DNA from 2 places in the Psychrobacter sp. TWR1-1-1 genome. Region 2 is predicted to be linked to the other one. Evidence: predicted binding sites of a transcription regulator. Region 2 holds the regulator's gene; the other holds the start of a gene.
What was found. Region 2 encodes PhoB, which activates phosphate uptake and scavenging genes when phosphate is short. Its sites were predicted from a motif close to TGTCATNAANCTGTCATAA; they were not measured.

Region 1: the regulator PhoB is predicted to act here: its motif matches at 3,124-3,142, upstream of ACP69U_RS03460 (DNA translocase FtsK).

What each region holds. Positions count from the first base shown of each region.
Region 1 covers NZ_JAFCTE010000002.1:324,822-331,759, reverse strand. The annotation lists gene ACP69U_RS03460 (DNA translocase FtsK) at 1-3,061, opposite strand, end outside; gene trxB (thioredoxin-disulfide reductase) at 3,651-4,673, shown strand; gene aat (leucyl/phenylalanyl-tRNA--protein transferase) at 4,674-5,483, shown strand; gene ACP69U_RS03445 (MerR family transcriptional regulator) at 5,580-6,014, shown strand; gene rimI (ribosomal protein S18-alanine N-acetyltransferase) at 6,078-6,572, opposite strand; gene tuf (elongation factor Tu) at 6,748-6,938, opposite strand, start outside.
Region 2 covers NZ_JAFCTE010000005.1:194,629-201,566, reverse strand. The annotation lists gene ACP69U_RS07210 (rhomboid family intramembrane serine protease) at 1-819, shown strand, start outside; gene ACP69U_RS07205 (isochorismatase family protein) at 1,022-1,597, shown strand; gene ACP69U_RS07200 (HD domain-containing protein) at 1,729-2,358, shown strand; gene ACP69U_RS07195 (DUF1287 domain-containing protein) at 2,450-3,055, shown strand; gene asd (archaetidylserine decarboxylase) at 3,203-4,045, opposite strand; gene dtd (D-aminoacyl-tRNA deacylase) at 4,158-4,613, shown strand; gene phoB (phosphate regulon transcriptional regulator PhoB) at 4,770-5,474, shown strand; gene phoR (phosphate regulon sensor histidine kinase PhoR) at 5,555-6,658, shown strand; gene ACP69U_RS07170 (M23 family metallopeptidase) at 6,655-6,938, opposite strand, start outside.

The DNA.
Region 1 (6,938 bases), on a different contig from region 2:
CATCGCTGACATACGCACCATGCACACGGTCTGGCTCAATTTGACCAGGTCCTAAAAATAGCATGTCACCATTACCCAGCATGTCTTCGGCACCGCCACTGTCCAGAATCGTCCGCGAATCTACTTTTGAGTTCACTCTCAACGCTGCACGTACAGGAATATTGGCTTTAATCAAACCCGTGATGACATCGACCGATGGACGCTGGGTAGCAAGCATTAAATGAATACCTGCTGCGCGTGATTTTTGTGCAAGACGGGTGATAAGCTCTTCGGCTTGTTTACCAACCTGCATAATCATATCGGCAAACTCATCCGCGACAATGACAATCATCGGTAAAGTTTTTAGTTTCGGTGCTTGGCTGATACTCACGCTGTCATTAGGTCGCCACAAAGGATCAAGCATCGGATTGCCCGATTTTTCAGCAGCAATGACCTTTTTATTAAACTCATTAAGCTTACGCACTTTCAGCAAACTCATCAGCTGATAACGGCGCTCCATCTCTGCCACGCACCATGACAAAGCACTGGCCGCTTCGGTCATATCGGTAACGACTGGTGTTAATAGATGCGGAATATCATTATAGTTAGCAAGCTCAAGCTGCTTTGGATCAATCAAAATGAGACGCAGCTCATTTGGTGTATATTTGAGTAGCATCGATAATAGCATTGAGTTGACCAATACCGATTTACCCGACCCTGTAGTACCAGCAACCAACATATGCGGCGCGCGGGCAAGGTCAGTAATGATGGCATTACCACCGATATCTTTACCCATCGCCATGCTGATTTGGGCTTTAGGATCTTGGAATTTTTCGGTATTCAATAGCTCAATCAAACGTACCATTTCGCGCTGCTTATTGGGTACTTCGATACCGATATATGGCTTACCCGGAATGACTTCAACCACACGTAAAGACGCCATCGATAACGAGCGCGCCAAATCACGTGAAATACCGGTAACCTTACTGGCTTTTACGCCAGCAGCAAGCTCCACTTCAAAGCGGGTAACAACAGGACCAGGAATGGCGTTGACCACATTAGCCTTTACATTAAACTCTTGTAATTTAATCTCTAATAGCTCTGACAATTGCTCAAGCTCGGCGACGGTATAACTGGGCTTACGATCAGGGTCTGGCTTATCCAAAATAGAAATCTCTGGAATAGGCGTTAGGCTACTGCGATAGGCAGCCGTTTGCATCGAGCGTGATTTTTGACTGAAGGCGGCATCATCACTAATATCTGGCATAACGGGCGCATTGACATCCTCAGCGCTGTCATCCTCTGGCATCATGTCAGTGATATGATTGCTACTATCGCCCTCGGGTACCGCAAAACTTACCGTTGGTTTAGGCGCGACTATTGGTTCAATAGCTGACGCTGTGACGCGGGTTTCTACCGTAGGCGGCAGTTTAGGATTAGACGGTGGCGTATTGGTCGGCGTCATATCAGCAACTGGTTCAACCACGTCTACTGCTTTGGCGATACTCGCTTCATTAGATATAGAAGAAGTCTCGAAATCCTCTGACAGTTCAGGCTCTTCATCAAACCATTTATCAGTAAAGTCATTCATTTCGCTATTAGATGAGTCTGTCGCAGGCGCGGTGACTGCTGCTTGTCTGGGCAGCTCAGTCCTATTGGCTGCTTGTACTGTTTCTGAAGGTTGCCCTGTTTCTATAGACTGCATAGCTGTAGATGTTAAGACATCCGCATGCTCTGCCAACCATGCATCGGCCAGTATATCAACGGCCTCCACTTTATCCTCTAACTCAAACGATTCAAGCTCATTATCCGTTTTGTCAGCCGTCTCACCGTATACCAGCTCATTTATTGATGGCTGAGCTGTTGACGGCAAGTTCTCTGTTGATTGAGCTTCGGACATCTCTGCGGCTGATGTCGCTGTAGAGTCTAGCACCGCTGTCTCTAACGATTCAGTATTGCTATCAGCAGATACAGAAGTAGTAGCGGCTGAATCAGAAATGTTCATATTATTAGCGTGATAAGCCATTTGCTCGCTGGCTAACAAGTCATCGACAGTATTGGCGTCATTCCAAGCAAAGCTTGGCTCGACTTTACGGATAGCAGTCATGGCAGGACTTGACGGCGTCGATGTAATCGTATGACTTGCTAGATTTTGAACAGTACTGCTAGGTGTTTCTACTGAGACAGGAATAGGCTCACTATTCTCACGACTAGATTTAGCAGCTGAATTAGGCATCGCCGCTTGTGTTGCGGCAACTACAGAAGCTTTAACGCTCTCAGCCAACCCTGACGTTGCCAAGAACTCTGACAACACATTGCTGAACCGACCGCTGTTGTCTACGGCTTGAGCATTGCCAGCAACTTGCAATTCAAGTGGCAGCTGCTCGTGATCGGCTGCGTCTTTTTTCGCATTACTGTTGGCTATATTTTCATCATTTTGCTTGGCATTGATGTTTTCTGGCGTGGTTGACACGCTATCATGCATTCTACCCTGACGCTTCACCCCTGAGCCAAGCCACGATAGCGCCTTAACCTTCTCATAAATCGCTAGCCAATGAATATTAAAGGCAAAAGTCGCGGTAATAATGACGAATGCCGTCAAGAAAATCACACTCCCCCACTGCGATAAAAGCTGTGCCAAACGCGCCTGTAATTCAAATCCAATAATGCCACCAGCCACGCTTTCTAGTCCTAGCGTTCCTGGATTGGTCAATTGCTGTACTAACGCCACCAATTGTGCAAACAAAGCGCTGGCACTTAATAATAAAAATACATAAGCAACCACTCGCATCAGCCAAAACGTTGGCTTGTTGTCCCACCAAATAAGGATAGACTCATAAACCACAAACGCCAGCAGCCACCATGCACCAAAACCAAAGAAGCTATAAAGCAAGTCAGATAACCAAGCACCCGATTCGCCGCCTACATTATTAATCGTGGTCATATCGCTACTGATATGCGACCAACTGGGATCGTTACTGGTATATGTCATCAAAATGACAAATAGATAAACGGCCAGTATTAACCCAAGGAGGGTAAATATTCCCTTTTTTAAATACTCAATAAGCGGTGCTGATATCACGTAAGATCTGCCTTGTTATTAATACTAAATGGTTGCCAATGCATGACTAAGCCTAATCATGCTGACATAAAGCGCTGATAAAGGGTTGGATATAAAGTGCTGATACAAACGCACTTAGCGAAGTGTACAGAAAACATTGTCTATTATAAAAGCGATATACAACAGCCTTCTTTTTGCCTTTGGCACACTTGGCATAACTTCTTATAATAACAAATACATAGGGATAGTGGCGACCGTCTTACAAAGAAAGCGTGCAATAAAATCAGTCTGTATACGGTTTAGGCAAAAATCATACGGTTTAAGCAAAAACCTATGTCACTCGCAAAATATAACGAATAGAACAAGGACAGTCATATTAGATAAGACCTATAAAATACCAGCGGTTTCTAACCATAATATTTCAAGAGAAATATACTTTGATTGTAATCATACCTGTGTTTGTTTTAGCAAACTTGTACTTTTCGTCCAATGCCCTTATGTTATTATCACGCAGCGATTAGAAAATCCCATTAGCATCAATTTTGAAGGCTGTTTTTTATTATATTGCTCACTCGTATTTTTAACATTTATATTTAGCAAGGAACAACTCATGGCAACTGACAATACCGCTCCACGTCACGAAAAACTCATTATCCTAGGCTCAGGCCCTGCTGGTTATGCAGCGGCTGTGTATGCAGCACGTGCCAACCTGAAACCTGTCATGGTCACGGGCATGGAAGTAGGTGGACAGCTAACTACCACCACTGAAGTCGATAACTGGCCGGGCGATGCGCATGACTTAACAGGTCCTGCATTGATGGATCGCATGAAAGCCCATGCCGAGCGCTTTGGTACTGAACTGGTTTATGACCATATCAATGAAGTCAATTTAAACGTGCGCCCTTTTGAGCTGACGGGTAATAACGGTAGCTACACTTGTGATGCGCTTATTATCTCGACTGGCGCATCAGCACAGTATTTGGGGTTGGAGTCAGAAACCAAATTCCGCGGTCTTGGCGTATCAGCGTGTGCAACTTGTGATGGTTTCTTTTATAAAGATCAAAAAGTTGCTGTCATCGGTGGTGGTAATACTGCTGTTGAAGAAGCCCTATATTTATCTAACATTGCCGCTGAAGTGACCTTGGTGCATCGCCGTGATAGCTTACGCTCCGAAAAAATCCTCCAAGATAAACTGTTTGAAAAGGTCAAAAACGGTAATATTAAAATCGAGTGGAATCATAAAGTCAAAGAAGTCGTCGGCGATGACATGGGCGTCAATGGCGTAATCATCGAATCTATGATTGATGGCAGCACTAAACAATTAGACGTGTTCGGCATGTTTGTCGCGATTGGTCATAAGCCGAATACAGACTTATTTAAAGGTCAGCTGGATATGAAAGACGGCTATCTTATTGTCAAAAGCGGCTTAGACGGCAATGCCACACAAACCAGCATCGAAGGTGTATTTGCCGCAGGTGATGTCGCAGATCATGTCTATCGTCAAGCGATCACTTCTGCTGGTACGGGCTGTATGGCCGCATTAGATGCTGAAAAATACTTGGATGCGATTGGCGAAGCCACAGCCGCTGACCATACTTATGCGTCAACATTGACTGCTGATAAAGAAGCCTAAATGGGTAATTTCTCTCAATACAACAATGAGCACATCACGCCTGAGACCTTAAAAAGTCTTGGGCGTTATGACTTTCCTGATCCTTTAATGGTTGATCCTGACGGCATTGGCATCGTCGCTGTCGGAGGAGATTTGGCAGCCGAAACATTGATTTCTGCTTACGCGCAGGGTCTGTTTCCTTGGTTTAATGAAGATGAACCAATTGCATGGTGGTGCCCTGAACCGCGCTGTGTGATGGTGCCAACCAATTATAAGCCAAGCAAGTCGATGCGTAAGCAAGCCATCCGCGAGCGTTGGCAATTAACCCTGAATCAAGCTTTTGATGACGTTATTCATGCCTGTAGTTTACCGCGCAGTGATCGCCTCAATAATGAACAGCCCGAGGGCGAACATACTTGGATTCATGATGAAATGATTGAGGCTTATACCGAACTGCATGCACAAGGATTTGCACATAGCATTGAAGTTTGGAATGATAAAGGGCAACTCATTGGCGGGCTTTATGGTCTAAAAATAGGTAGCATTTACTTTGGCGAATCGATGTTTCATATCGCCTCTAACGCCTCAAAGTTCGCATTTTGGGGTTTAATGCGCTTATGTGAACAAAGCCATGTGGCGCTGGTCGACTGTCAGCTACCAAATGAGCATTTGATGAGCTTGGGTGCAACCACGCTACCGCGTGCTGAATTTCTCACTCAATTGGATCTCTTGACGGCTAATAATATTGTCAAATGGCAAAATAACTCTCATAAACCACTCGCCGTATCATTACTTGATACCATAGAACCTTGGCAGCTTAGATTAAAATAAATACGATGGCGAAGTGATTGATGGCTTATGCCTGTTTGTTAATCGCTACTTTATTAACTCGTACCTTATCAACTGCTACCTACCGACGAGGTTATCATGGCACCCGACACATCGTTCTTACTGATTGGAACACTGGCAACAAAAGCTCAAACAACCAAAGACACCGTTCGTCATTATGACCAACTGGGCTTGCTAAAATCTCGTAAGCGTCAGGCAGGCTCCCGTTTATATACCGAGTTTCATCCAGAATGTATCGAACGTATTGAGCTAATCAAAAGTGCGCAAGCGATTGGCTTTACACTCACTGAAATCAGAGACAGCTTGAATGATTATTACGATGGTCAATTGGATGTTGATTTACAACTGATGCTTACTCAGCAAAAATTGGCGCAAATACAAAAACAGCAAGCAAATATCAGCCTCATGGTAGAGCTATTAAGCGAACGTATCGATGTTCTTGAGCGTATGAAAGTAGATAATGACTATAAACTCAATATTGAAATCTGCAAAAAGAAAATACCCACTCAATAATAATAAAAGTGCCGACCCATCTACTATTCTGCGGGTTTATTTGGTTCCATTCGATACCCTTCATTATTCTCGGACGTACAGGCGCTGCATAATCAGGGCATCAATAGCTGGTTGATGTGGAGTTTGGTAATACCCTTTACGCTTATGAATTAGAGCAAATTCTTGCTGCTCATATAAGGCTATCGCAGGCGTATTATCTGCGCGCACCTCTAATAAAAGGCTCTCCACCTGATGCGTTCTCAATTCTGTATTCAATCTGGCAAAAATTTGTGAGGCAATACCTTGGCGTTGATAATCAGGATGGGTGCCAATACGTAAAATCTCCGCTTGTTCAAAAATCACTTGATATAGACAATAGCCTGTCACAGTATTGTTAATACTATTGTTTTTTTGCTCATAAACGATCAGCAGATGCATGCTATCTTGTTTGAGTAATTCCACCAATGTCTGAAAACCCCAAGCATCTTGCGGTTGAACGATGGCTTCAATATCCGCTACTGCTTGCAGCACTTGCTCAAAATCTGCACTTTGGGTTGATAAAATCTTTATCATCAACATTATGTATCCTCTTATTATTTATACAAACCCAAATACAATAGCACTTACTTTATCTCAAATATTTATCATTACTATATTGAATATGCAACTATCTATTTTGCGTCCAAAAAAAAGCCACCCTATTTAGGATGGCTTTTTATGACTAACTCATAAGCTCATTGCTGAGACTTAGAGATTAGTTCAATACGTTAGCAACAACACCAGCGCCTACAGTACGGCCGCCTTCACGAATTGCAAAGCGAAGACCTTTGTCCATAGCGATTGGGTGGATAAGCTCTACGCCCATCTCAACGTTATCACCAGGCATTACCATTTCAGTACCGTCTTGTAATTGGATTGCACCAGTTACGTCAGTAGTACGGAAGT
Region 2 (6,938 bases):
TTTGTTTGGGGATTTGGTTCGTTTTTTATTGGTATGGTGCTGTGCTTGTTGCTCGTTCTCGCAGCAGAGTTTGATAGTCAAGAAAAGAAAAGTACGCAAAAACATATACAAAAGCGAAAACATATACAAAAACAAAAGCCCGTAAAAAAACGAGCACCAGTAAGTGATGTATCAAAGAGCCTAGTAGTTTGGTTTAAAAATAATAAAGAACGACCTGCAACGTTGGTGTTAATACTGACCTGTATAGGTACATTTATACTAACCGTATTCATGGGTATGGATATCATTGACCCTTTATCTAGACAGGTAAATAGTGTAGGTGGGTTGACGATGGACGCGCTGCAAGCTGGTCAATATTGGCGGGTGGTCACAGCACTTTTTGTACATGCAGGAATTATGCATTTAGTAATGAGTCTGGGCATGCTGTTTGCTACAGGTTATATTTTGGAAAAAGTATTGGGTCCTATACGTTTTGCGATTGCGTTTTTTATATGTGGTATTTTCGCTAATGTTTTAGGGGTACTATATTTTGATATGGATATGGCAGGTGTTTGGGGTGCTACATTTGGCTTGTTTGGTATCGCGATACCGTTGGTGGCCTTTAAGGTTTTTAATAAAAAATATCGAGAGCTATTCGGCGGTACTATCGCTGCGATATTAATCATTACTTTAACCAGCATGTTCTTTGCATTTATAAACACGCTCATTTATATGGTGTATTATCTTTTAACCTTATGTTTTGGCGTTGCTTTCGGTGTGGGCATGGTCATGACTCAAAAACAGTCTTTATTACGTAATGCTAGGCGTCATAATATATAGTTATTGGCTATTCATAATCAAAAACCTACGCTAAGCAGTATTAATCAAACGTGATGAATTGTTATTAATCATTATTAGAGACTATCTCCATTGACGCACTCAGCAAACTATGACTAAATGAGCATAAGGCTAATAAAGACAATATCAATGATAAAACTAACATAGCCTTTAACAATAAAGTCAGCCGTACAAGGAGTGTGCCATGTCTACTATGATTACCGATCGTACCTATCGAATCGCTCGCGAAAATACCCAAGCGATGATAATCGATGTTCAAGAACGCTTAACGCCGCATATTTATGACCATGAAAATATCGTCAAAAAGACAGTCACTTTGATCAAAGGTCTACAAGCCCTTAACATCCCAATTATGCTCAACGAGCAGTACAAAAAAGGTTTGGGCGATACGCTACCTGAGATACGTGAAGTATTAGAAGGTGATAATGCCAAAAGCTTTGAAAAAGTTACCTTTAGCGCTTGTGATAATAATGACTCATGGCATTATCTAGCACAGCAAAATCGCAGTATTGTCCTATTATTTGGTGTCGAAGCCCATGTTTGCGTCATGCAAACGGCGCTGGATTTATTGGATAATGGGATGCAGCCAGTTATTATTGGCGATGCCGTTGGGTCGCGCTTTCCTTATGACAAAAAGCAAGCCATTCGCCGTATTCGACGCGCTGGCGGCGTGATTACGACAGTAGAATCCATTCTGTTTGAATTATGCCGCAGTAGCCAAGACCCTGCTTTTAAGACTATTAGCAATTTGATTAAGTAGTGGATGCAATAAAGGGTTGAGAATGAATGACAAACTCTTAGCGTTATTGTTGTTTCAATTATTGTAAATTATTTTCGTGAAAACAGCGTTTGATAAGACAGGCGCTGTATTGCATTTAACCAGAGAGAAATATGTCCTCAAACATACCTATAACATTGACCGATCCAACGCGCGACGCAAATATTAAGATAGATGACGTCACGCATTTTTTATTAGAGCTTGATGCCCTAAAACGTGTCAATCGGCGCAGCTATGTGACGGGGACGACTCGCTTGGAAAACTCTGCTGAGCACTCATGGCATTTAGCAATGGCATGCTGGTCAATCGCTGAATTGTTTGAGTTGGACGTCAATCATGAAAAATTGCTTAAGATGGCATTGGTGCATGATTTGGGTGAGATTGATGCGGGCGATACTTTTTTATATGCTGATACCCGTCGTGATGCGCACCTCGAAGAACGTGAGGGTATTGCTCGATTACAACGCGAGCGTGGTAACGGGATTGTTGATTTAAGTGAGATCTGGGAAGAGCAGGAGACAGGTAATAGCAAAGAGGCTGATCTACTTAGAGTGGTTGATCGTTTGTTGCCATTTTTGCTTAATTTAAATACTGAGGGCAAAACGTGGGTTGAGCTTGGTGTTACACGCTCGCAAGTGGCTGGCGCGCATGGATTTATCAAAGACAGCTTTCCTCCCATCCATGATTGGTTATCACAAAACATTGAATACGCGACCCAGCAAGGGTGGTTGGTTGATAAGTAAATTGATAGCGTCACCTTGTTACTGACTCGCAATGTTTGACGCTGTTTAAAACCTTTATATTGAATAGTGTCAATAATAATAGAGAGGTTCCATGCACTTATTTAAGAACTATAAAACATGGTGCAAATCGCTAGCCTTTGTCAGCATGCTGGGACTAGCGCAAATGGCGCAAGCGCTTGCTCCTATCAGTGATGGCGATAAATTGGCGCACGATGCTAAAAAACAGATCGGTGTCACGGTGAGTTATGATCCTACTTACCGTAAGCTGGACTTTCCGCGTGGTGATGTACCAATAGAGACTGGTGTCTGTACCGATGTGATTGTCCGTGCTTATCGTTTGCAAAATGTGGATTTGCAGCAGTTGGTCAACCATGATATGAAAGGAAATTGGTCCGCCTATCCAAAGACTTGGGGCTTAAAGTCAACGGACAAAAATATCGATCATCGACGCGTGCCCAATCTTGAAACGTTTTTTGCGCGTCATGGACAGACGTTATCTACGACTGATAAAAGCAGTTTTCAAGCGGGAGACGTTGTGTCATGGCGGCTGCAAAAGAGTAACTTGCCGCATATCGGTATCGTCTCAGATAAAGTAGCTGCTGATGGTACGCCGCTGATTATTCATAATATCGGAAGTGGTACGCAGGAGGAAAACATCCTATTTGCTTATCCTATCCATAAGCACTTTCGATATTGATAAAGGCTTTTAGACAAGGTAGCCTAAAGTAGTAAAAACAAGCAATACAAAATCGAAGTAGTACAAACTAACAGCCATTAAAAAGCCCAGTCAAACGTCATTATCTACGTTTAACTGGGCTTTTCAGTATTATGAGTTTCTTACAAATTAAGCTTTCTGAGCTTTTGCTTCACCCAATAACTGTCCCATTTTTACCACGCTATTGGCTTTCATGCTGTCCTGCCAATCTGCTTTTGCGCCTTTTGGTAGAATGACAATTGCGGTTGAGCCTAAATAAAAACGACCCAACTCATCGCCTTTTTCAAAGCTCATATTGTGCTCAGCTTCTTGAATATCATCAGTGCGGGAAATTTTACCAGTTGCCACCGTTTCGATACCAGCGACAATCATCGCCCCAACCATCACCACCGCCGCTTTGCCATATGCTGTATCAAACAGACAAACCAAGCGTTCATTACGCGCAAATAAGTCCGGCACGTTCGCCGCCGTAGTATTGTTGACCGAAAACAGCGTGCCCGGTACATAACGGGTTTTGGTTAGAGTACCGGCGAAGGGCATATGTACACGGTGATAGTTACTGGGCGCAAGATAAACCGTCGCAAAACTGCCATCCGCAAAATAGCGGCCATCTTCGCTGTCAGCAAGCAGTTGACCAACGTCATAATAGCGACCTTTTGCTTGGAGCAATTTATGGTCGTCAATTTGACCCAACTGCGAGATAATACCATCGGCAGGACTGACAATACCATGAGGCGTCATGTCGATAGGGCGCGCGTCTTCTTTTAGCTCACGAGTAAAAAAATCATTAAAGCTCTCATAGGCGTTGAGACTTTGGCGCTCATACTCGTCCAAGCTGACGTTGTAGGCTTTAGCAAAGCTACGGATAAACGTGCGTTTAACATAAGGATGGCGGCTAGCGGCTAGACGCCCAGCAACTTTACTCAGTTGCTGCTGCGGGACAAGCTGTTGTAAAGTAGTGAATACATTCATAATGAGGCTACCAAAATAGGGTGTGATGTAATAATTAATAAGCAAGAGAATGGCCGTATTTTATCATGGACGGCGTATTATTGTATGGGCATAATTGGTAAGGAATCTATAAATGAAAGCACTTATACAGCGCGTACGCCATGCTAGTGTCACCGTCGATGCGCAGTGTGTTGGTACGATTGAGCAAGGCATATTGGCTTATATTGGTTTAGGGCCTGATGACGACATAACAAGCGCACAGCGAATGGTGGATAAAATCCTCACCTATCGTATTTTTGACAATGATGATGATCCTGCCAAGTACGGCAAACTGGATAAAAATGTCCAGCAAGTTGGTGGCGGACTGTTATTGGTATCACAGTTTACGCTAATGGCAAAAACAGACAAGGGTCGTCGCCCTGACTTTGGTGGTGCGATGGCACCTGATGCGGCGCAAGTATTGTTTGCGCAATTGGTCGTCTATGCCAACACGCAACATCCAAACGTGGCAACTGGTCAGTTTGGTGCCAATATGCAAGTGTCGAGCGTCAATGACGGGCCATTGAATTTCTTGTTAGAAGTGAATTGAGTAAACTAAGCATTAGCCGTCACGAGACCTATGAACCGCTTAAAAGTTGAATGTCATTAAACTGTCATAATTACCCCGTTTAATAGGGAGCAGCAGGCGAGCATTTATCGCCTTTTTTGTCAGCTAAATGTTGTCCTCTAACACTGAGAATGCCGTATGTATAATGAGCAAATTTTGATTGTTGAAGATGAACCTGCGATTCGTGAAATGATCGTCATGACACTAGAGATGGCGGGATTTGATAGTCTGCAGGCAGCGGATGTATCTGAGGCGCACCAACAAGTGGTCGATCACCGTCCTGCGCTGATTTTGCTAGATTGGATGCTGCCCGGTGATAAAAGTGGCATTGATTTTTGTCGATTGCTCAAAAACGATGAGCTACTCGCTGAGATACCAGTCATTATGTTGACGGCTAAAAGTGAAGAGGACAGCAAGGTGCATGGCCTTGATGCTGGTGCTGATGATTATATGACCAAGCCTTTTTCGACACGAGAGTTGATATCCAGAATCAAAGCAGTATTGCGGCGTAGTAACGCGCTCAGTAGCGATAAACCTATCGAAATCGGCAATCTGAGCCTTGATCCCAAAAGTCAGCGGGTGACAGCGGCTGGTAAAGTGGTTGATGTCGGGCCTACGGAATATCGATTATTGGCATTTTTTATGAGTCATCCAGAGCGTGCCTATACGCGGACGCAGCTGCTAGACCAAGTATGGGGCGGTAATGTATATATCGAAGATAGAACCATTGATGTGCATATCAAACGTTTGCGGACATTATTACGACCGCATCAATGTGATACGTTGATACAGACAGTACGCGGGACAGGCTATCGATTTTCTAGCTTTATTGAACCAATTTAACAGACGGTTTTTATTCGCTATAAAAGCAGTATGTCAATCGTAGCACAGTGAAAAACGGCGAATAGTGATAAGGATGATGGATGAACACCCTAATATCGGCTCAAGGCGACCAACAAAATAAATCACTGCTAGCAACTCAGCAGAATACAACGGATCAACTCAAAAAAATTAGAAGCGCACTACGCGCATTGCGTGATGCGGTGGTTTTGCTCAATGACGATGATGGGCTTGAATGGTGGAATCAGGCCGCCGAAGATTTAATGTTGTTACAGTTGTCAGATAAAGGTAAGTGCATTTTTGACTTTATTAGTGCGCCTGAATTTCGTCAGTATTATCAGGCGACGACCAACCCTAACGATGGTGCTCAGGATGGTGTACACATTGTCTCGTGGCGCGCGCCCAAGCGTTATCTAAAGTGTGAGCTCACGCCTTTTGGCGATGAGAAGCTGCTCATTATTTATGATGTGACGCGCTTGCATCATTTGGAGGAGATGCGCCGCGATTTTGTGGCGAATGTCTCGCATGAGTTACGCACACCGTTGACCGTCATGATGGGCTATCTAGAAAATTTTTCGGATCAGCCAGATATGCCGCCGCATTGGAAGCGCGGGTTTGAGCTGATGAGCCAACAGACTGCGCGTATGAATAGAATTGTGAATGACTTATTGCTGTTATCTCGCATCGAAATCGAAGAAACCCATGAGCTCAGCTATATTGATATGACCAAGCTGCTGACCCATGTTTATGATGATGCGCAAGCGTACAATCAAGAATATGGGCATACCATTCACTTGCAGATAGACACTTATGACGGACTGTATGGCTCAGAGATGTATCTAAATAGCGCGCTTTCTAATCTGGTGATTAATGCCATCAAATACACGCCCAAGGGCGGTAATATCGCCATTAGCTGGACAAAAACGTCAGAAGGTTGCCGATTTGCCGTCGAAGACAACGGTATTGGTATTGCACCTGAGCATATCGCACGGTTGACGGAGCGTTTTTATCGTATTGATAAAGGTCGTAGTCGGGCGACTGGCGGCACAGGGCTAGGTTTGGCAATCGTTAAACACGTTTTATATCAGCATGAGGCTAACTTACAAATTGAATCAGTAGAAGGGGTAGGCTCGACGTTCAGTATGGTATTTCCAGCTGCCCACATTAGATCAGCTGCGGTACCCTAATCTTTTTGTAAAAGTGGATAGGGGTTCACTGCACTGCCGCTGATATAAATACCGTAATGTACATGTGGCGGCGTACCTTTTGCATTGCCACTGTCGCCGACGTAGCCGATGATATCGCCGGCATTAACCCAGTCGTTTGGACTAATATCTGCATAATCTTCTAAATGCGCATAATAATGCCCTGCGCCGCCTGGTCCAACCACCACCACCACACGACCGCCTAACGTATTTTCACCAACTTTGCTGACGATGCCTTGTGTCGTGGCTCGTATTGGTGTGC